4 regions of the Phocaeicola fibrisolvens genome follow, and region 2 is predicted to be linked to each of the others. Evidence: riboswitches for the same ligand, from Rfam matches in the RefSeq annotation. Region 2 holds a riboswitch; each other region holds the start of a gene.
What was found. A riboswitch is a leader RNA that binds a small molecule or an ion and turns the genes downstream of it on or off. The one in region 2 is predicted to bind cobalamin.

Region 1 (5,776 bases), on a different contig from region 2:
AAGGTGGCCATCTGCTTTCGATTTAGCCATACTGTATTTAATATACAGTGGAATATGGAAACGATTCCATACGAATTGTCAATCTATATAAAGACTGACTTAACGGCACACTGCCAACTATGGAGTCTGGCCTATCTGATAGCAAAGGATGAAAACAACCGTGTTTTCGCCTCTGTGGTTTATTCCAATGAGTAGTGATATCTCATATCCACACAAAAAAAACCGTAGGAGGCCTCCGCATTTGCGGAAACCTCCTACGGGGTTGCTTATATCTTATCAGCTGGCAGCGCGCAGCTGGTTGAACAAATCTTTCTGTTTTTCGGTCAATGAAGTCGGTATCTTCACGTTGTACGTTACAATCATGTCACCAAACTGACCGGGTTGTTTGTAGACCGGGAATCCTTTGCCCCTCAGACGTACCTGCGTACCGTTCTGTGTGCCCGGTTTTACTTTCAGCCGGACCATACCGTCCATGGTTCTTACCTGTACTTCTCCACCCAGTACGGCGGTGTACAAGTCGACATCCACGTGGGTATAAAGGTCGTCGCCTTCCCGTTCAAAAGTAGCATCCTTGTCAATCACGAATGTGATGTACAAGTCACCGTTTTCAGCTCCGTTCATGCCCTTCTCTCCATAGCCTTTCAGCCGGATGGTCTGTCCGTCGGCTACTCCCGCCGGGACGGTGATACGGATGTTCTCACCGTTGACGCTGAACGTTTGCTTGTGGGTGACGTATGCTTCACTGAGTGACAGATGCATCTGGGCCTCTATGTCGCCACCCTTGGCCCGCATGCTGTATCCTCCACGACCACCGCTTCTGTGTCCGAAGAGTTGTTCGAAGAAGTCTGAGAAACCGCTTGCGCCTGCTCCTCCGAATCCTCCGCTGAACTCGTCGCCATTCATGGAGTACCAGTAGCCTGAGCCACCGTTCTCCTGCTGGGCCCGACTGTATGCCTCACGTTCCTGCTTGAATTCATCAGCGTGTTTCCAGTGTTCCCCATATTCATCGTATTTCTTTCGCTTTTCCGGATCGCTCAATACTTCATGGGCTTCATTCACCTGCTGGAACTTTCCTTCCGCCGATGGGTCATCCTTGTTCAGGTCAGGATGGTATTTCTTTGCCAGCTTCCGGTAGGCTTGCTTGATTTCATCCTGTGTGGCATTACGGTCAACACCCAATATTTTATAGTAATCAATAAATGCCATATATCAATCGTTTTTAGTGGGTTCCAGAATAAAAAACTCTCGCCCGCAGGGAAGTGCAGACGAGAGTTTTTCAATTAATTGTTATGATTAATGTATCTCAATCACACGGTTTACTTTTGCTTTTTCTTCTTCAGAATACTTCGGCAAATCAATTGTCAATACACCATCTGCCACGTTTGCACTGATTTTGTCTTTATCTACATTGTCAGGCAAATAGAGTGACTGTTGGAATTTTGAGTAAGAGAACTCGCGACGCAAGTACTTCTTGTTTTCTTTGTCCTTTTCGTTGTTTTCGCTCTTCTTTTCCATGGAAATAACCAGTTCGTTGTCTTCACCCAGATGGATGTTGAAATCGTTCTTCGTCATTCCCGGAACTGCAACTTCTACCTTGTAGTCTTTGTCGCTTTCCACTACATTGATTGCAGGGGCAGTAGCGTTAGCTTTTACCATCCAATCGTTATCAAAGAAATCATTAAAGATACTTGGTAACCAGTTCTGATTGTAATATTTTCTAGTCGGCATCATAGTTGTAATCTCCTATATTTTATTTTTTTATTATCAATTTGTTTCTGAACCCGAGCTCCTTGAGGTCTTTCAACTTCTTGAAGTTCAAGTTCACTTCTCTATTTGCAAAGGCTGTGCCACAAACGGGTGCCATAGCTGCCTTTTTTGTGAATATTTTTGATAACTTCCTTATTATAAGATGGTTACATTCTCCGCTTCGTTTGCTGGGAATTATGACTTTTGTGTACCGTGTAGAAAATAGTAACAAATTGTCACCTGTAAATAGATGAATACCGACAAAAAGTCCATTTTGTTGACATATTGTCATGTATATCGCCGCAGACGTGGCAAAACTTGGATTCGATGAAGGCTGATATGTGCCGGTGGCATGCGACAGGCCATTGAGACCGATGTGCAGCCGTTTTCCGGCTTTTGCGGTGCAAGGAATAGGGATATTTCCCGGAAATGGCAGGATGCTTTCAGAGAAACGTCCGGTAGATTTTTACGTTTCCTAGTTTGAAAACGTTCGTTTTCCGTGGCTGAACCGTATGTTTTTCAGTAGTGAAACCTAGGTTTCCTAGGTGGGAAACGTAGACAATGCCGGAAAGAAAGCCTTTCTTCGTCGGGACGTTTTTGGCTTTGCGTGTAAGTGATTCCCATGCGGTCGTCTGCCTTCGTCAGTTTCACGTTGAGGTTGTTTTTGGGGACGACTTTGCTTGTATGATGGGAGCCTTGTATTTAAGGTACAAAAGAGCTTGCTTAGCAGCAGCCCTTTTTCTTGCAGATAGGTTGTCCGAAGAAGTCGGTAAACATCTTCTGAGCCAGTGCCCAGTTTTCCTTGTGGATGCAATACTTTACCTTGGGTGGCTCGATTTCGCCTTGAATCAGTCCGGCTTCTTTCAGTTCTTTCAAGTGCTGCGAAACCGTGGCCTTGGCTATCGGCAGTTCATCGTGGATGTCGCCGAAGAAACAGCTCTCCTGTTGTATCAGGAATTGCAGGATGGCCATGCGGGCAGGATGGCCCATCGCTTTGGCAAACCGGGCTATCCGTTCTTGCTCTTCTGTGTATTTTTTATCGGTCATAAGCTTTTTCTCTATTTATTGTTCGCTAAAATACGAATAATAAGATAGACAGGCAATAAAAGGAACGTTTTTTAACAAGATAAAATATTTTGTCCGTTTTATAAGAAAAATTTGTCAAATTGTCTTATCTTTGCCTCCGAATGGTTCCGAGTGTCTGTTCAGGCCCTCGGATGAAAAGGGAATCAGGTGCAAGTCCTGAACAGTCCCGCTGCTGTAAGCTCCATTCAACCTGCTGGAAAAGACTCATGCCACTGATGACTGAACACAATCGGGAAGGCTCCAGGAGGGGAGTAAGTCAGAAGACCTGCCATCATACATGTTAACCACGCTCGTGGGATTAGGTGGTTAAAACGATTTGGATTTTCAATTAGTACGGAAAAAAGTATGGGTAGACGGAAGTTTCTGTCTGTCATGCTGGGGGGTATTCTATGCCTTGGGAATACTGTGACTCTTCGTGCGCAGAGCAGGCTCGACAGCTTGCAGCACTTGGACGAGGTGGTGGTCACGGTACGTGCGTTGCCCAAGGAAGTGATACCCGTGCAGCAACTGGCGGGTGAACAGCTCAGCCGGTTGTCATCGCACAGCGTGGCAGATGCCCTGAGGTATTTCTCGGGTTTGCAGATAAAGGACTATGGCGGCGTGGGCGGTCTGAAGACGGTCAACATCCGGAGCATGGGCACGAACCATGTGGGGGTGTTCTACGATGGCGTGGAGCTGGGGAATGCCCAGAACGGGACGGTCGATTTGGGACGTTTCTCGCTCGACAACATGGAGTCTGTCACCTTGTACAACGGACAGAAGAGTGCCATTTTCCAGCCGGCCAAGGATTTCGGTTCGGCAGGTTCCATTTATTTGCAGTCTCGGGTGCCTGTGTTTTCCGGAAAAGAATTGCAGCATGTCAAGGCGACTTTCAAGACGGGTTCGTTCGGGCTGGCCAATCCTTCCTTGTTGTGGGAGCGGAAGCTGACGGAACAAGTGAGCACGTCGTGGAGTGCGGAATACTTGTACACCACGGGAAAATACAAATTTTCCTACCGCAAGCAGGACGGGTATGACACCACTGCCGTGCGGCAGAACGGCGATGTGAATGCGTTGCGGGTGGAAGGGGGCTTTTATGGAAAGCTGCCGCGGGGCTATTGGCGGGCGAAGTCGTACTTGTATCGTTCGGAACGGGGATACCCGGGAGCGATTGTGCGCAACAAGTTCTCGCACGAGGACCGGCAGTGGGATACGAATTTCTTTACGCAGGGGGCGTTCAAGAAGGATGTGGCCGACTGGTACAGCCTGATGGCGCACGTGAAATATGCGTATGATTACTTGCATTACTTGGCCGACCCGCACAAGGACGAGTCGCTGATGTACACCAACAATCATTATTACCAGCAGGAGGGGTATGCCTCTTTGGCCAACCGCTGGGTGCTGACCTCTTTTTGGGAAGTCAGTCTGTCGGCGGATTACCAGTTTAATCTGCTGAATGCCGACCTGACGGATTTTGCCTATCCTCGCCGGCATACGGAAATGGTGGCTGTGGCTTCGGCCTTGGATTATCACGGACTCAAGTTGCAGGGCAGTCTGCTGGGCACGTTTGTGCAGGAGCGGGTAGAAGGCTCCGGAAGGGCGGCTCCCCACAAGCGGGAGTGGACACCTGCGCTGATTGCTTCCTATCGGCCTTTTCAGAAAGAAGATTTTCACCTGCGGGCTTTTTACAAGCGGATTTTCCGGATGCCTACGCTGAATGATTTGTATTATACTTTTATCGGTAACGTGGATTTGAAGCCGGAGTTTACGAACCAGTTTAATGTGGGGTTCACTTACGGCAAGTCGTGGACCGGCAGCTGGCTGCGTCACCTGGAGCTGCAGGTGGATGCGTACTACAATGAGGTGGAGAACAAGATTGTGGCTACTCCGACTTCCAACTTCTTCCGCTGGACGATGGTCAACTTGGGACGGGTGGAAATCCGGGGTGTGGATGCGGCGTTGCAGAGTGTGTGGCAGTATGGCAGGCATACGATGTTGACGGCCCGGGTGAATTATACTTACCAGAAGGCACAGGATTTTACCGACCCTGCGGCAGAGTTTTACGGGGGGCAGATTCCCTATATCCCCTGGCACAGCGGTTCGGCGGTGCTCAACCTCAACTGGAAAAAATGGGAAACCAACTATAGCTTTATTTATACCGGCGAGCGATACACCTCGCAAGCCAATATCCCGGTCAATTACCAGCAGCCGTGGTACACGAGTGACTTCTCGGTGGCCCGTCGGCTGGACTGGGGGCCGGGTGAGCTGAAGGTGACGCTGGAAGTGAACAACCTGTTCAACCAGCAGTATGAGGTGGTGACGTGTTATCCCATGCCGGGAATCAATTTCAAGTGTATCGTGCAATATAGCTTTTGAGACTTATGAAACGTAGATTTTTAAGATATCTGTGGGTGGCGGTTTGTCTGTTCCTGTGTCTGGCTTGCCGGGAAGATCTTCCGGTGCTTCGTTCGGAAAGTGAGGCCGTCAGCCGCCCGGGCAGTCCGCATGAGATAAAGGGAATGTTTGTCCTGAACGAGGGCAACATGGGAAGCAACAAGTGTACCCTCGATTTTCTGGATTTCCGGAGCGGTTTCTACACCCGCAATATTTATCCGGAACGGAACCCGGAGGTAGTGAAGGAACTGGGTGATGTGGGCAACGACCTGCAGGTGTATGGTAACCGGCTGTATGCGGTCATTAACTGTTCGCACTATGTGGAGGTGATGGATGTGCGTACGGCCCAGCACATCGGCAGTGTGAATGTCACCAACTGCCGCTACATCGTTTTTGCGGGCGACAAGGCTTACGTGAGTTCGTATGCTGGTCCAGTACAGATTGACCCCAATGCCCGTCCGGGAAAGATTGTGGAGTTTGATGTGAATACCCTGCAAATCACCCGGGAGGTGGTGGTGGGCTACCAGCCGGAGGAGATGGTCATCAAGGATGGGCTGCTGTATGTGGCCAA
Region 2 (5,776 bases):
GGGGTACGACGTAGAATGCAGCTATTGTTGCAAGATTTCGCGGGATGCCGATGTGTTTGTAGATGATGTGCCGGCAGAATGCATGGTAGAAAAACTGAAGGAGAAAGTGAAGAAGCGGAAGATTGGAGCAATTTGTCGTTTTGTGTACGACCGGAAAATGCCGGTAGATTTTTTGGAGGCACTGGTAAAAGCGTTGGGCATCAACCGGGAGGAACTCGTGCCGGGCGACAAGCATTTGAATCTGGAAAACCTGTCCTTCCTGCCGAACCCGAATCCGGCTATCCCACAGATGGTCAAGCCGCAGCCGATGTGTTTGCCAGGGATGAACGAAAAGCATTTCATGTACCGACGGATAGCTAAACGCGACATGCTGCTTTATTATCCTTATCATGGTTTTGAACATTTTATTCGTTTCCTGTATGAGGCCGTACGTGACCCGTTCTGCCGGGAAATCATGATTACGCAGTATCGGGTGGCAGAACATTCGGAGGTAATCAATGCCTTGATTGCAGCCGCCCGGAACGGAAAGCATGTCACGGTGTTCGTGGAATTGAAGGCCCGTTTTGATGAAGAGAATAATCTGGCAACCGCAGAGCTGATGCGGAAGGCGGGGATTGACATCATTTTCAGCATCCCGGGGTTGAAGGTACACGCGAAGGTGGCGTTGGTGCTTCGGGAGAACGACAAGGGAGAACGTTTGCGAAGCTATGCGTATGTCAGTACGGGGAACTTCAACGAGAAAACCGCGAAAATTTATGCGGATATTGCCTTGTACACGTGCAACAAGCAGATTGTGGAGGACATGTATACCTTGTTCCGTGTGTTGAGAAAAGAGCTGAAGGAACCTCATTTCAAACGTCTGCTGATTGCCCGCTTTAACTTGTTGCCGGAACTTAAACAGTTGATTCAAAAAGAAATCAATTTAGTGCATAAAGGAAAGCCTGGGCGAATCATCTTGAAGATGAACGCCCTACAGGATACGGCCATGATTGACGAACTGTATCGGGCCAGTGAGGCGGGGGTACAGATTGACTTGATTGTTCGAGGAATTTGTTGTCTGGTGCCCGGAGAGTCGTTCAGTCGGAATATTCGGGTCACCCGCATCGTGGATACGTTTCTGGAGCATGCCCGTGTGTGGTATTTCGGTAACGGGGGCGACCCAAAGGTGTTTATCGGTTCACCCGACTGGATGCGTCGCAATTTGTATCGCCGCATCGAGGCGGTCACTCCCATTTTGGACGGGAAGCTCCGGCAGGAACTGACCGATATGCTGAACCTGCAGCTTTCGGCCAACCGGAAGGCTTGCTGGGTGGACAATCATTTGCAGAATGTCTTTAAACGGAAACCGGGGAATGACGACGTGCGGGCACAATATGATTTTTATGAATACTTGAAACGCAAGCTGGCTGAGGATTAATCAGCCGGCTTGTGTTCGTTTTCGGAAATGAGCAGCAGCTTGTCTCCCGGCTTCAGTTCCATTTGCCCGTTGGGGATGAGAAACTCACTGCCGCGTTTCACCAGCATGACCAGCGTACCTTTCGGAATCTGCATGTCGGCCAGCTTGTTCTGGGTGGCCAGCATTTCCGGTGTCAGGGTGAGGTCGTTCAGGCGGGTGTCGATTTCGTCTGGCAGTTCCACTCCAAATTCATTGCCTTCCTTGGGAGCCGGCAAGTCTAAGTGTAGCAGTTTGGCGGCCTTCGTGATGGTCATTCCCTGAATGACCAGTGACACGAGGGTGATGAAAAAGACAATGTTGAACAGCTGTTGGGAACCCTCGATTTCGGCCAGTACGGGGTAGGTGGCGAAAATGATGGGGGTAGCTCCTCTCAACCCGACCCATGAGACAAACAATTTGCCTTTGGCGGTGATGTTCCGGAATGGAAGCAGGCAGAGGAATACGCTGAGCGGACGTGCCACGATAATCATGAAGGCACCAATCAGCAAGGCCACTGCGGCCAGGTCGAGCATTTCGTGCGGGTTGACCAGCAATCCCAACGTGAGGAACATGATAATCTGGAAGAGCCAGGTCAGTCCACTCATGAACGTATTGATTTCTTTCCGGAAAGCCAGTTTGGTGTTTCCCAGAATCACGCCCATGATGTACACAGCCAGGTAGGCATTTCCCTTCAGCTGGTCGGTAATGGTAAAGGTGATGAAGACCAGACTGAGCAGAAGGATGGAGTAGAGAGAACTGTTCGACAGGTTGATGCGGTTGATGAGCCATACGCTGAAGCGTCCCATGGCATAACCGATGACCCCTCCGAAAAAGAACTGTACCAGCAAATCTTTCGTGATGAGCAGAAAGTCGGGATGGCTTCCGCTGGAGATGACTTGTATCAGTACGATGGTCAGCATGTAGGCCATCGGGTCGTTACTTCCACTTTCCAATTCCAGCATCGGGCGGAGATGCTGCTTCAGGTTCATCCGCTGCGAACGGAGCAGGTTGAACACAGACGCCGAGTCGGTAGACGACATGGTGGCGGCCAGCAGCAGGGATGTGAGCAAGGTCAGCTCGATGTTGGTCTGGTTCCAGTCGGAAATATAAAAGATGAACACACCAGTCAGCAAGGTGGTGAGCAGGACGCCGGCAGTCGACAGAACAATTCCCGGAGTGAGTACCGGCTTGATGTCGCCGTATTTCGTGTCCATACCTCCGGAAAAAAGGATGATGCTCAATGCCATCATACCAATAAACTGTGCATCCGAAGCACTGTTGAACTGCAATCCCAATCCGTCGCTTCCGAAAAGCATTCCCACCACCAGAAAGAGTAAGAGGGTAGGGATTCCAAACCGGTATCCGGTCTTGCTGATAAGAATACTGGAAAAAATCAGGATTGACCCAATCATCAAAATATTTTCTGCCGTAAAAATCATAATGCCTTAAGTGATTAATAAAAGTAAAGGTTTGTGTAAATATTAATGTCCGAAGGTAAGAAAATGTTTTGTAGATAAGGGCTTTTCATGAAAATTTTTGTGGATTTTTTATTTTGGTTCGTCCTTATCATTTTTTTCAGACATCCTTGTGTAAAAATGGAAATTACTGGATATTTTCTCTGTCCCACAGTGTGGGATATAAAAACCACAGTGTGGGATATATATTTCACAGTGTGAAATACAAAAACCAAACAGTGGAACAGAGAATTTATGGAAGTGTTTTGAAGAATATCTGAGGGAGTTTCAAAGAATGTGTAAGGAAGAAAAGGATTGTCCTATAATTTTGTAGAAATTTATTCTTGTTTTTCAAGAAAACCGTATATTTGCAATGTTTTGTTCCGTTTGGATTTCCGTTTGGCGAAATCACGGATGAAAAGGGAATCGGGTGAAAATCCCGGACAGTCCCGCTGCTGTGAACTCCAGCGTTTCGACGTTTGTCTACCGACTACCAGGCCACTGTCTTTCAATGAAAGATGGGAAGGCAAGACAAACGGGAGTAAGTCAGAAGACCTGCAAAACAAAGTCATGCTTGCATTCTCGAGGAAAGGATGGCAAGAACGTGCGTAATGTAGAATTACAATTAGAATTTTGGATGAAAAGATGGAATGAACCGGCCTTTGTAGTCGGCTATCGTTTTTTTATACTCGTGTGTCTGTGTGTCCTTGCAGGAGAGGGCAGTGTTTTTGCGCAACAGACCGATTCGGACAGCATTACGGGAAAAGTGCATCAGATTCCGGATGTGACGGTGAGTGTACGGAGGGCGACGAATAAAATCTCCTCCGTGGTTCCGGTACAACGTTTGGGAAAAGACATAATGGACGATTTGGGAATCCAGAACATGGCCGATGCGGTCCGTCGCTTTGCGGGAACGGATGTGCGTGATTATGGGGGTACGGGAGGACTGAAAACGGTTTCTGTCCGTAACATGGGAGCGGCCCATACGGCCATCAGCTATGATGGGGTGGCTGTCAGTAACTGTCAGGCGGGACAGATAGATATCGGACGTTTTTCGTTGGATAATGTACAGTCTTTGTCGTTGAGCGTAGGGCAGAATGAAGATATGCTTCAATCGGCCCGGTTGTATGCGTCGGCTGGTGTATTGAACATAGAGACTTCGCGTCCGGAGTTTCTGGGAGACCGGAAATGGCAGTTGCTGTTTCAGGCAAAGGGAGGCTCTTTCGGGCTGGTCAATCCTTATTTTCGTTATGGACAGCAGTTGGGTAAGCGGACGGTATTGTCGGTCGACGGGGATTATTTACGGTCGGACGGACAGTATCCTTTTCTGTTGAAAAACGGGAAATATACGCAGACTGAAAAAAGAAGCAATTCAGAGGTAAATTCCTGGCACACGGAGTGGAACTTGTTTCATGACTTCCAGGAGAATCAGAAACTGAGTGTCAAGGCTTATTATTACCAATCGGAACGAGGACTTCCGGGGGCTGTGATTTTCTATAACCCGGTTTCGAATGAACGCTTGTGGGACAAGAATGCGTTTGTGCAGGCCAAGTATCAGGACAAGATTTCCGAGAAATGGTCGTTGCAGGTGCAGGCAAAATACAATTATGCGTGGAACAAATACCAGGATAAGGGAGTACAGTATGAGGGAGGGGTGTCTACCGACCATTATACCCAGCATGAATATTATGTATCGGGAGCGGTTTTGTATCAGCTCTTCGCAGGCTTTTCCTTGTCATTGGCACAGGATTTGGCGGTGAATACCCTCGATAGTAATCTGCCGGATTGCCCGTTTCCTACCCGTCTGACTTCGCTGACAGCCTTGCATGCCCGTTATCAATGGGGGAGCGTACAGATGGATGCTTCCTTAGTCAACACCTACCTCAATGAGCATGTAGAGAGTGGAGAAAAACCCGCGGATCTGAAGAAACTGTCTCCTTCTTTTTCGGTGAATTGGAAGCCTTTCAGCGAGCAGGATTTTTTTCTGCGTGCGATGTATAAAAGTACATTCCGTACGCCGACCTTCAATGACTTGTATTATTATCGGCTGGGAAACCGTTCCCTTCGTCCGGAAAAAGCCAAGGAATATAATGTGGGCGTGACATGGGGAGCGAAAAAGAATGCAATTTGGGATTATCTGACATTTACGGGAGATGTCTATTTCAATCAGGTGACAGACAAGATTGTGGCTTTTCCTTCCACTTATGTATGGAAGATGGCCAATTATGGAAAAGCGCATGTATGGGGAGCGGATGTCACGCTTTCCATGGGAATTCCGTTGGGAAGTGGATTCAGAGCCGATGTGTCGGGCAGTTATACCTGGCAGAAAGCGATTGATTTGACAGACCCGACTTCCAAGAGCTACAAAGACCAGTTGCCTTACACGCCGGAACACAATGGCAATGGTTCCGTGATTTTGGAGACTCCTTGGGTGAAACTGGGGTATAGTGTGATTGGAGTTGGAAAAAGATATTATTTCTCACAGAATATTCCGGAAAATGAAATTGAAGGCTATGTGGAGCAGACGTTGACGCTTTCCCGGCAGTTTTCATTCTCTACATGTAGGCTGAGATTGCAGGCCGATTTGATTAATTTCATGAATGAGCAATACGAGGTGATAAAGTATTATCCGATGCCGGGACGTTCATGGAAACTGACAGCTGCTATTCATTTTTAATTTTAAATAATTATGCAATTTAGAAAGTTATTTTTCAGTTTGTGCTGCACGGTGGCATTGGGGGCTTCATTGGCAGCTTGTAGTGAAGATGAGGAGTTATTTGATGACAGTGGCTCACAAGTAACCCTTCCTGCACACCGGGCATTTATTTTGAACGAAGGAACGCAGGGGGCGAATAACGCGACCTTGTCTTTTTATGCACCGGATAAG
Region 3 (5,776 bases), on a different contig from region 2:
GTCGTTATTGTTGTTTTCATCACAGAACTTGAAAACTTCCGTGGAATTTTCCCCTAACCATCCGGCTTTTACATTGACTCCGGTCTGCACCTTGATAAAGTCGATATGGGAAAGGTTTGCAGACGTGCCGTCGATATTGAGCGCATCGGAAATCTTAAAATAGTTTCCAAGTGCTCCCGCGTTAGGATTGTCTTTATTGGGCATATCATCACCAATATTATCGGCATATCCCCACCCGAACGGATTATTGGACCACATGCCTGTCGACGGGCTTTGTTCGGTACGTGCTTTCAGGCATGTGCCGTATAACGTATAGGAATCCTCTTCAATCCACAAAGGATAATAAAACTCTTGCGGGTGATAGTTGCCGAGACGGTCAATCGCCCCTTTATTTCCCTTGTTGTCTTGCCATTGGGTGTCCATGTTGGGACCGGGACGGAAATAAGTTACGGCATAGTCCTGAATGGTTTCGGGTTTTCCATATTCAGAACCCTTCAGTTCATACCATTCATCGTTGGGCAAGCCGTCTCCATTGACATCTTGCATTACCCATACAATGCCCGGTTCATTTGACGAATCAAAGGCATTTCCTTTGATGGAAAAATCATAACCGCCTTTGTTTTCGATACTGTGGTCGAATCCTACTACAATATATCCTCCCCAACCTCCGAGAGAAACATATTGTTCATTATCAAGACGTTTTTGTGCGTAAGCACAGGCTGCTTCGTGCGTGCTTTCCCCATTGAAACCTGCTGTATTCGTTTCGTTTACAAATTGTCCCGGAGCCGGAACAAATTCATATACTTTATTGCTGTAAATGGAATTTCCGGCAGCAAAAGGTCTTTTTCCGGCCGCTTCACAACATTTCACCGGAATATTGACACTGACTTCATCGACACCGGAGACCGAAATATTACGGGTGAGCACTGCTTTTGTATCTTGATTGTCGTATTTCACAGTAAAGGTAAGCGTGTGTTCTCCGGTTTTAGCGGGTTTGAAACCGTAAACCAAAGAATTGGCTCCCTCAATCGGTTGCCCGTCCAAACTCCATTGATAAGAAGGCTCGGCACTTATTGATACAAAGGGGCGGACAAACAAAGTACGTCCTAATTCTACGTATTTGGTATTATTCTCGGTAAAATATAAAGATGACGGAACTACGATTTCAATCGGAAGTTTATCGACAACCTCAATAGAAACTGTCTTCTTTGATTGTCCGTCTTCATTTGTTACGGTTAAGGTCAGTTCATAAGTTCCCAACTCATCTTGCTTGAATGTATAAGTATTTTCCGTTCCGACTTCGTTTCCGTTAAGAGTCCACAAATAAGTAGCTCCTTCTGCATTTTGAATGTCGGGTGTAAGGATATACTCACGTCCTGCGACAACTTTAAGCCCTATAGAGGGGGTTACCAATGAAATAACGGGCGGAGCCAATTCATTGACATCCACACGAATTTCTTCCTCTGTGCTGGCATCCCTCGTATCCACACGCAGGGTAACGTAATACGAACCGCATTCGTTGAAAATGTATTTCAATTGAGGCTCGTCGGAAATGATACGACCGTTGCATTTCCATGAATAAACGGCGTAATCGACATTCTGATAGGTCGGCTCAATAACGACCTCTTTTCCTATCTTTACAACGTAGATTCCGTCCTCGCTATCCAACTCAATGACAGGAGGCAATATCACGTCCTGCGATATTTCTTCGTCTTTGTTGCATGCAAATAGAAATATCGTCAAGGAGAATAAAAGCAAATACTTCTTCATTATATTTATAATTTTAATGCTGAAATTCCCTTGAAGAAAGTATTTGATTCCAATCTCCATTGGGATATAATAAAAAGGGGCAAATACTTTGCACTTGCCGTTAAAAAGCATTTGCCCCAAATTCATGTTATTCGTTTACGGTTACATCAATATCGTCTATAGCAACGTAAGCAGGAGTGTTCAATCCGTATGCGCTTGAATCGCTTCCTTCGAAATTGATAGCTACAGTACATACGCTGTCACCTAAACCGCTTAAATCCACTTGATTCCATCCGGTACGGATTTTATTGGTCAAACCTGATTCTGCATCTTTACTGGAATCGAAGTTTGCCAAATAGTATTCTACTTCCTTACCTGTAGGTTTACCCGTCGCATCCAACGCAACAAATACCACCTTAAACCATCCTTTTTGTGCCGACAAAGAGCCTTGTGTAAACGAGTTGCCATCCTTCATGACTAAGTAGGTATAAGTCGTATTACAAACCCATACGCTGTTGAATTTACCATATTTCGGTGTACCCTTGACAGGAGTGTTTGTGGTAACGACTCTGTAGCCGGTTGCATCGGTCAGGTAAATCTTCGCACATTTGTCATAGGTTGCTTGTGAATCATTGTATGAATCGCTATAACCGAAAGCTACAGCAAAATTTTTACCGCTATGACCGCCGTTGGGCCAGTACACGCTACATTGGTTTTGATAATCCCCCTGTGTCAGATTATGGAAATTAGAGATGGCAAAACCACCATTCCAAAATTCATATTCCCAAGGCTGTCCGCTTACCCATTCTTGTTCCAAATAGTTAATCGGGAACTGAATGTACGTACCGGTTTGCCCGATTTGAGTGATGTAGCCGGTCGTTACCTGCTTGCCGTTGGCCGTGGCAGAATAGAGATTGTTTCCATACTGGTCAGAAGCCATTACGCTGGAAGGTACGTTATCAAAATCGATAAGCGCATTGGTAGAACTTATCGCGCGGGTTTGAATCGCACTCTCCTCATACGGAGCAAGGAAGTCATCGTCGGATGAACATCCCGTGAACACTGCGGCGGCCATTGCTACAACAGCCATTGCCAAGAATCTAAAATTCTTTTTCATAACTTAATTATTAAAAGTTAAACAAAAAGTTTAAACACACATTCGTTTTTATTGCGACAGATTTGCAACGAATGAGAAATCGGTTATCAAAAAGAATATAGGTGCCTGTGGACGAGCCTCTGTTCATTTTAATCTAATGCCAATTATCCCGTGGTCACTAAATCTATCTCATCAAGCAGGTCTTCTGGCTCATCCCGCTTATCGCGCCTTCCCAGCTTTCACCAGTGGCAAAGAGTGCGATAAACTTTAATAGGACTTACAGCTGCGAGTACAGCTCCGGATTTTCACCGGGATTCCCTTTTAATTCCGTTCGACGCTTCGATTGGAAACTTGACTGGTGCAAAGTTAATGGTTATTTTTTAATCTTGTTTCTTTTTCTGTGATTTTTATTTCAAGAAAGGATTATTTTATGGCGCGAATTGTATTTTCATGTTAATCAAGCATTTATAACAACCACGAATAGTCTTTTCCCCTTATGAATAATAGCGTTTCTCAATTATGGTCTCTTTTCATCTCACGTCGGCAATTCTCTTCGGAGAGATTTTATATGCAAAGGTACAGCGTGCGTCTGGTCGTCAAGTATCGCTTTCACTAACGGTTCCCGGATATTCTTCACGGCAGCCTTCCACAAATCGAAGATTGACTTTCACTCCCCACCTCGTTGCAGGGCATAGTCGGACGAGCCTGACTGTGCTCTTACATTGGGCGGTTGGGTATTCCGTTTCATCCCGTACACTGTTTACTTGCCTTATCCGTCCTTTTCCCGCTGTCAGTCCTGCATAAAAATCATTCCCCGACGAGAAGCCAAAAGAGTTTCAAGAAAAGGAAAAAAAAAGAAAATATTTGACAATCTAAAATTTACAATTATGCACAGCAGGATTTTTCAAATTTCAACGGAGCCGATAGACAAAGAAAACTATCTGAATGAGGACACACTCCAGCAAGGAGACGGGAGCTTCTATGACTATTGTTCAGAAATAGACGAGGAAGACCGTAAAGAGGATATTGCCAATTTGGTCAATCATGCCTTGCCCAAAGGAATGTTCGAGCTTATATCCGATGACACCATGCGCTATAATGGTGGAATAGAGCAATGGAAAGAGGAGTATGTCGCCAATATCAAAAAAAGAGCGAATGCTCTTACGGCAGATAATATGTTGGAATGGGGTTCGACCTATTATCTCAAACAGGCAGTGGAAAATCCGTTGGATGTCGCCTATCATTTCTATTTGGATGGCGATGGCTGCAGTCTTTTGCCGAACAGTCCTTTACGTTTATGGAGTTTGTTTGTAGGCTTGAACCGGGAACGATACTCTACATCGGAGGAGTTGTTGATTACCACTTCTGATGTTTGTCCGAAACATTGGCAACCACCCGCCTCAAAAGTGGGTGGTTGCTCTCTTTTTTGCACAGGCTCCCCGGTTACTTTTATAAATATGCTCTGCAGAGCTTCCGCCACCGGTTTCACAGCCGGTATATTCCTGTTTTAAGGGTATAATCCCTTCACAGCCCCGACATACGCCGCAGGTCTGTTTTCGTGTGCAAAGGTACGGTGGACGAACATTGCCCAAGTACCGCTATCGCTACCTGAAATAAAATTTGACGACAACTTTCCGTAATCGGAGATGACGGTATTTCATAAAATTTCATTGCAGGTTCCTTGCTCATCGTTCTTGCATCCCCCCGTTTGTGACGCACATGAAAACAACCCCTTTGGGCGAAGTCAAAAGGCTTCAAGAAAAGGGAAATAAAAAAAACAATAAATCAAAAGACAATGAGCAAGTACGATTTCATCAAGCAAGGCAACCTCCTTTTTTGGCACACTGCCGATAATGATATAGAATGTCGAATTATCTCAACTCCCGAAAAAGTGGATAGTGACAGCATCATCTTAATCTCAACAAGCTCTTCCGAGACAGAGGTTTTGGCATCGGAGTTATTACCTATTGGCTCATCAAGAAGCCACAAAGAGGAGTTTATGCGCTGGAAGAAAGAGCGTGAAGCCGAGGGCATGGAGTTTTTCAGCCGGTTGTCCGAAGTCATGGAAACAGACAGTGATTTGGCTGTAGGCGATATGGTGGCGTTTACAAACGACTACGGGGTGGTATTTGGCCCCAAAGAAGTATTAGCTTTCAGAAAACCTTGGAATGGCTATAGATGCGTATATATCGACAGTGATGCTTATTGGTTTCCAGACCGTCCCGAACAACTCACCATACTCAGCAAAGGAGGTACAGAATGACAACAAACGACATACTCAAACGACTTTGCGGCAATATTGCCGCAGGTCGTTTCAACTGGCGAAAATACTGCACGCCGCAATCTTACTTCGGTTGGGAGATTTGCGTTACCCCTCTGCATTGCTCTTACGGACAGATAGGCTACACCGTTCATTTCCCTTATACCAATATACCGGAAGTGGAATACGATTGGGAAATGGGCAAACTGACCATTGACGGCGAGAAATGGAAAAGTTATTTGCGGAACGAATAATAATAAATATCAATATGGCACAGAATTTTTATACCAAATGGCAGGACGCTATACTTGCAGATGCAGGAGACTATGTTTCAAAAGAGTACCGCAGTTTCCAGACAGCATTGGTGCGTGAGATTTCCAAATATGCCGCAGCCGTTGGTGCAAAGGTGGCTTCCAATTCAAAAGGGCATTATGACACCTCCTGCTTCATTGAGCGCAACGGCAAGTTCGTTTACATCAGCCACTCTTCCGGTCTGTCACGAATGGGCAGCGGCGTAAGAATTGAACTCGATTCGTTTCTGATACGGACAGCTCAAAATGGAAAGGACTACCGAGGGGGATGTAACCAGTATTGCGACATAGCAAATTTACAGTCTATGATAGACGGTTTGTTGGGGAAATAAACTGCAAAAAAGATGCGGAGCCAACCAG
Region 4 (5,776 bases), on a different contig from region 2:
AAAAACATGCCGGCGATGTCTACGTCGACTGATTCTCCGGCCAGCAGCCACACGAGGGCTGGCGTGAGCAGGGGAGCCAGCAGGGTGGAGACTCCGGTCATGGCCACACTCAGGGCCACGTCGCCTTTGGCCAGGTAGCAGATGACGTTGCTGGCCGTACCTCCCGGGCAGCATCCCACGAGGACCACGCCCAAGGCCAGTTCTTCCGGCAGGGCCAGCAGTCGGCAGAGCAGCCACGCCAGGGAAGGCATGATGAGGAACTGGGCCAGTTCGCCCACGAGAATATCTTTAGGGTGTTGCAACACAGGCTTGAAGTCGGACGGGCGGAGGGTCAGTCCCATGCCGAACATCACCACGCCCAGCATCGGCGTGATGGCCGACGTGCTTATCCAGTTGAACGAGGCGGGGAGGAAGAGTGCCACGGCGGTGACCAGCACCACGATGAGGGTGATGTGTGCCGCAATCCAGGCGGAGAGTTGGATGAGGTTATTTTTCATTGCTTTGTTTTTCTAGATATCCTAATTCAATGGCTGCGTTATAGAAATCGTTGCAGCGTTCGGCCCCATTGCAGGTAGAGTTCCAATAACAAGGGTCATTTTTCATTTTGATATAGTTATTCGTGTTTGTCTTTTCAAGAATTGCCTCTATCATGTGGCATTGCTTTGCGGTAAATCCTTTCTCTGAGTAAAAGCCCCAATAGGGTTGATGGTCTTCCATTCCTTTGCCTGACCAGCATCCAATTAAAACACCTCGTACGTTCAGAGTGAAATTATCCTGTTTTTCATGCTTTAATCCGTAACACTTCCATTCAGGCAGTAACTCGTGATACCATTCGTCAATCACATCGCCTGAGATAGATTCAAGAAGTTGTATGACTTCCTCTTCTAACTTCTTGATTTCATTTAGTTTGTCATTGATGAGATTCCAGTTGTCCAGATTGGACTTCTCGGTATCGAATAATTTTTCTCTTAAATATTTTTCCATTTCATGTTTTAATTTTTGGTTTTCTCTTGTGCCATATTGGAGATTAAGAAAATCTGCAAACTGAATAATAAATGACTTGAGTATAATTTCCTTAGGAGGCACCAATTTTAGACAGTCTTTGAGCAACCATTCTGAAAGTTCCTGCTGCAACACCAGAGTGTGGGGCTCATAGTCTTTCTTAAAAGTTTTGATGCAGGACTTACAAAATTCAGCATCCCACTGTTTTTCCCACTCGTCAGAGCGATAGTCACACCAACATAAATCATGGGCAGTTACACAGCGCTGTTCGTGCTTAGGCTTCCTATAATCACTGGGAAGTCGCCATACGGATTGGGGGAGGTTTTGAATGTAATCGTCCTCATGGGAGGTAGGCATCAATACAATGAATAGATTGTCTTTTCCATAAGGCCGGTTTATCAAATGATGAAGCTTGTAGATATACCGGGCTATTTGATTGGGTTGATAGTTTGCCCCTTTTACCTTGTTTTCAAAGATGAGGGCATACTTGTGGTCTTTCACGCAAACATCAATCCGGTCTTTCTCAACTGTAATGACGGGATGGTCCATCCACTGGATATTGAAGCCTATAGGTACAAGAAAATGCTCCATGAATGAATGGAGTAGTGGATATGTTCCCGCATCTTTAAATTTCAGGATTTCTGCCATTGCCCAACTGGTGGTTGGCTCGTCTGAATTGTATCTTTCAAAGACATTCGTTGCATACGGGGCTTTGTGTTCCGAGTGGTTCCGAATGTAGGAGAGTCCGTCGGAGATGGAAAGCAGGGACATATATTCCCTTACCTGTTCTTCTTCCAACTGATCTGAAAGTTGTAAAAGTTCATCAATATTCTGAGAGGATAATATAGGTTTGTCGTCCATGGCTGTGTGATAATGCGGTGCAAAGGTACGAAAACCCCAGCGAATCGCAAGCAAAAACAACGGCTTCGATAATTGAGGTAGAATTATCCGTAATTGAGACGCTTCAAAATCTTCCAAAACCGCTTATCTTTGTAGAAAAACAAATAGAGAGATATGAAAGTTTTATTAATTAACGGAAGTCCCCACAGAGAGGGAAATACATTTATCGCCTTGTCGGAAGTGGCGAAGGCGTTGGAAGCGAATGGTGTAGAAGCAGAAATCGTATCCATCGGAACCAAAGCGGTGCAGGGTTGCATTGCCTGTGGACGCTGTAGGGAACTGGGACGGTGCGTGTTCAAGGATGAGTTGTATCAGAGAATCCGGGAGAAACTGGAGACGGCGGACGGTCTTGTTGTCGGGTCACCGGTGTATTACGCAGGGCCCAACGGTTCGCTCTGTGCCTTGCTCGACCGTCTGTTCTATTCTGCCGGCGACTTGCTGGCCTACAAGCCTGCTGCCTCGGTGGCTGTATGCCGTCGCGGAGGAGCCAGTGCGACGTTCGACCGCCTGAACAAGTATTTCACCATCAACAACATGCCGGTGGTGTCGTCACAATACTGGAACAGCGTGCACGGCAGATTGCCGGGCGAAGCGAGTCAGGACATCGAGGGATTGCAGACCATGCGTACGCTGGGGCGCAACATGGCGTGGTTGCTGAAGAACTTGAAGCAGGGAGGAGAGCCTATCCCGCCCAGTGAGCCGTGGACACCGACTCATTTCATCCGTTAGAAGCGGGACTTATCACCATCAGCGAAAAGTAGGGAAACTTCTTTTCCTTGATAATCGCCGGGTCGGAGGTATAGAATTCGTTCGCCCGGCTGATATTTTCGAAGTAATGGAACGCTGCTTCGGGGTGGGAGTCGATGCACTGACGTACGGCTTCCGCGCAAAGAGGCAGTTTCATGATGACGAGGACATAGCCGGATTGGAGTTTCTCGGTCAGTTCTTCGGCGGAGATGAGGCCCGGAATGACCAGCAGCCTTTCTTCCTGTTTGGCCAGGTGGAGACCTGCCACGGGACCTGCGGCAATGAACGCCGGAATGCCTGCGATGCGTCTCACCGGCAAGCCTTTATTTCCCAATAGTTCATACAAGTACTGCACGGAAGCATAGAATCCGGCATCGCCTTCGGCGGCCACGGCTATTTTCTGCCCTTCACGGTAATCTTCCTCTATCTGTGCAGCCACTTCGTGATACACTTGCAGGGCCGCTTCTCTGTGCTTGTTCATCGGAAGGGTGAATGTCTTGATTTTCTCTTCCCCGATTCCCAGTGCCCGCAAGGTGTTTGCGGCGTAGGAGGAGGGGATGCCGGCGGCACTGCGGGTGCCCGGACAATAGATAGAGGAGGCTTCCTGTAGGGCCTTCAGTCCTTTCAGGGTGATGAGCTCCGGGTCGCCGGGGCCTAAGGATACAAACTGAATTGCGGGATATGAGGATTCCATATAGTCTAAAAGGGGATTGATTTTTTTTTTGCGGTCGCTAAGATACAATCTTTTTTGTGAAAATGAAAAATCAGCCGGGATGTAGCATATCAAAAAATATTTTCTACCTTTGTGGCGATATTGGTTCACTGCTGGATAAAGCGTGATGAAAAGGGAATCAGGTGAAAGTCCTGAACAGACCCGCTGCTGTAAGTTTCGCATGATTTTCAGGAAATCTGCATGCCACTGTCGGAAAGATGGGAAGGCTCCTGAAAAGAAACAAGTCAGAAGACCTGCCAGTGTCGTACATAGTTTTTTATGCTTTCGGGAAATAAGGTATGAAAACAACGAGCTGGACTTCTCTCTACCCGTTCTGGATATACGGAATCCTCTTCTCTTTGTATTTGTATGCGTCTCGCGGTCATAAGTGTGTGGTATGAAGATTTGAGGAACTTATGAAACACCTGACACTCATTTTTATTTTCGTTTTTGGCATTGTCGGCTTCTCGGAAGGGCTGGCACAGAGACTGGTCACTCTTTCGGGCCGCATCACGTCTGCCCACGGACAGCCTGTGGCGCAGGCTTCACTGGCGGTGGAGGGTACGGCCTACGGGACGTATTCGGACGAGAAGGGGGGCTACCGACTGGAGCTTCCGGAGGGGACGTATACCGTGGTGGCTTCTTTCATCGGTTATGAGAGCCAGAAGCAGACGGTCCGGTTGGTCGGGCACAAGCGAATCGACTTTGTCCTGAAGGAAGAGGCCGTGGCCTTGAATGAGGTGGAAGTCTATGCCAAGAGCCAATCGCAGAAATTGCGGGAAGGTACGTTCGCCGTCAGTGCGCTGGATGTGAAACCGATTGTGAGTTCGTTGAACAACCTGAACGAGCTGGTGGACCGGGCTTCGGGCATCAAGGTGCGGCAGGAGGGAGGCGTCGGGTCGGACTATGACCTGTCCATCAACGGGATGTCGGGCAATTCGGTCCGTTATTTCATCGACGGGGTGCCGCTGGAGACAAAGGGCTCCGGGGTGTCGCTGGCCAATCTGCCGGTCAATCTCATCGACCACATCGAGATGTACAAGGGGGTGGTTCCGGCTTATTTGGGGGCTGACGCGCTGGGCGGTGCCATCAACATCGTGACGAAGAAGGAGAAAAAGAATTACCTGGACCTATCGTACGGGATAGGTTCGTTCCATACGCACAAGGCGGACTTGAACGCGCAGGTGGTGTTTCCCAAGAGCGGGATTATCGTGCGCCCGACCGTCGGGGTCAACTATTCAAAGAACGACTATATGATGAAAGGGGTAGAGGTGTGGGAGGAAAGCGTGCGAAAGTATGTGCCGTCCAACCGCCGGCGTTTCCACGACGATTATTTCTCGCTGCTGGCCCAGGTGGAGGTCGGAGTGAGCGGGAAACGGTGGGCAGACGACTTCTTTGTGACGGCTTCGTATTCGAAGGTGGACAAGGAGCTGCAGACGGGTTCTATCCAGACCAAGGTCTACGGGATGGCCGAGCGGAACGGGTCGGCTTATAACGTGTCGGCACAGTACCGCAAGAAGGACTTTCTGTTGAAGGGGTTGCAGATGCACAGCATGCTTTCGCATACCTGGGACTATTCGCTGACGGTGGATACGGCCTACCGGGTGTACGACTGGAACGGGAATTATGTGGAGAGTTCCCGCAATGAGATTACGGGACGGGAACGGTCGTTGCGACATTACAAGCGCCCCACGACGATGTTCCGCTCCAACTGGGACTATCGCTTTCATCCGCAGCATGCCCTGAACCTGAACTACTTGTTCAACCGGACGGGAAACGACCGCTACGACGACGTGGATGACAGTTTTGTGCCGTCCAATGACGTGGTATGCAAACACATCCTCGGGCTTTCCTATCAGCAGCAACTGTGGCAGGACAAGATGGAGAACACGTTCTTTATCAAGGATTACATCAATCACCTGAATATCCGGCAGACGGACTTGTACTGGCAGACGGGCTCGGACAAGGTGAAGGGAGAAAGTACGGGAAATTACTTGGGATACGGGGCCGGCACGCGGGTGAAGTTCCGGGAGCCGGTCGCGCTGAAGGCTTCGTTTGAGCATAGCGTGCGTCTGCCTCTGGCCCGTGAACTGCTGGGCAACGGGTCTACGGTCTATGCCAATACGGCGTTGCATCCGGAAAGGAGCAACAACGTGAACCTGGGGCTCTTTGGTACGTGGCATCCCGGAGTGGGGCATGTGTTGTACTACGAAGTGAACGGCTTTATGCGGTTTGTGGACGATTATATTCAGGCCGTGGTGGCGGAGAAAGAGGGCATGATGCAGTATCAGAACGTGCCTGCGGTGTATATCAAGGGACTGGATGCGGAAGTGCGCTACAGCTGGAGGAACCACTTGCAGTGCATGGCCAATGTGAGCTGGCAGGACGCGCGCGACCAGCGTAAATACAAGGATG

Region 1: it holds a riboswitch for cobalamin, as region 2 does, so the genes downstream of both, OCV81_RS13250 (TonB-dependent receptor) here and OCV81_RS10985 (TonB-dependent receptor plug domain-containing protein) in region 2, are expected to answer to the same signal.
Region 3: it holds a riboswitch for cobalamin, as region 2 does, so the genes downstream of both, OCV81_RS01385 (DUF4465 domain-containing protein) here and OCV81_RS10985 (TonB-dependent receptor plug domain-containing protein) in region 2, are expected to answer to the same signal.
Region 4: it holds a riboswitch for cobalamin, as region 2 does, so the genes downstream of both, OCV81_RS12850 (TonB-dependent receptor) here and OCV81_RS10985 (TonB-dependent receptor plug domain-containing protein) in region 2, are expected to answer to the same signal.

The regions. Positions count from the first base shown of each region.
Region 1 covers NZ_JAOQJI010000037.1:12,704-18,479, forward strand. Annotated here, with positions in the region: gene OCV81_RS13225 (hypothetical protein) at 1-11, opposite strand, end outside; gene OCV81_RS13230 (hypothetical protein) at 55-195, shown strand; gene OCV81_RS13235 (DnaJ C-terminal domain-containing protein) at 277-1,206, opposite strand; gene OCV81_RS13240 (Hsp20/alpha crystallin family protein) at 1,294-1,731, opposite strand; gene OCV81_RS13245 (ArsR/SmtB family transcription factor) at 2,470-2,793, opposite strand; cobalamin riboswitch at 2,919-3,119, shown strand; gene OCV81_RS13250 (TonB-dependent receptor) at 3,205-5,187, shown strand; gene OCV81_RS13255 (YncE family protein) at 5,193-5,776, shown strand, end outside.
Region 2 covers NZ_JAOQJI010000025.1:33,166-38,941, reverse strand. Annotated here, with positions in the region: gene OCV81_RS10995 (RNA degradosome polyphosphate kinase) at 1-1,417, shown strand, start outside; gene OCV81_RS10990 (potassium/proton antiporter) at 1,414-2,874, opposite strand; cobalamin riboswitch at 3,253-3,466, shown strand; gene OCV81_RS10985 (TonB-dependent receptor plug domain-containing protein) at 3,527-5,566, shown strand; gene OCV81_RS10980 (YncE family protein) at 5,579-5,776, shown strand, end outside.
Region 3 covers NZ_JAOQJI010000002.1:133,383-139,158, reverse strand. Annotated here, with positions in the region: gene OCV81_RS01390 (PKD-like domain-containing protein) at 1-1,896, opposite strand, end outside; gene OCV81_RS01385 (DUF4465 domain-containing protein) at 1,898-2,866, opposite strand; cobalamin riboswitch at 3,024-3,215, opposite strand; partial or broken gene OCV81_RS01380 (hypothetical protein) at 3,733-4,214, shown strand; gene OCV81_RS01375 (hypothetical protein) at 4,641-5,108, shown strand; gene OCV81_RS01370 (hypothetical protein) at 5,105-5,359, shown strand; gene OCV81_RS01365 (hypothetical protein) at 5,374-5,748, shown strand.
Region 4 covers NZ_JAOQJI010000035.1:15,180-20,955, reverse strand. Annotated here, with positions in the region: gene OCV81_RS12870 (bile acid:sodium symporter family protein) at 1-497, opposite strand, end outside; gene OCV81_RS12865 (PD-(D/E)XK nuclease family protein) at 487-1,980, opposite strand; gene OCV81_RS12860 (flavodoxin family protein) at 2,017-2,631, shown strand; gene OCV81_RS12855 (precorrin-2 C(20)-methyltransferase) at 2,621-3,343, opposite strand; cobalamin riboswitch at 3,448-3,637, shown strand; gene OCV81_RS12850 (TonB-dependent receptor) at 3,778-5,776, shown strand, end outside.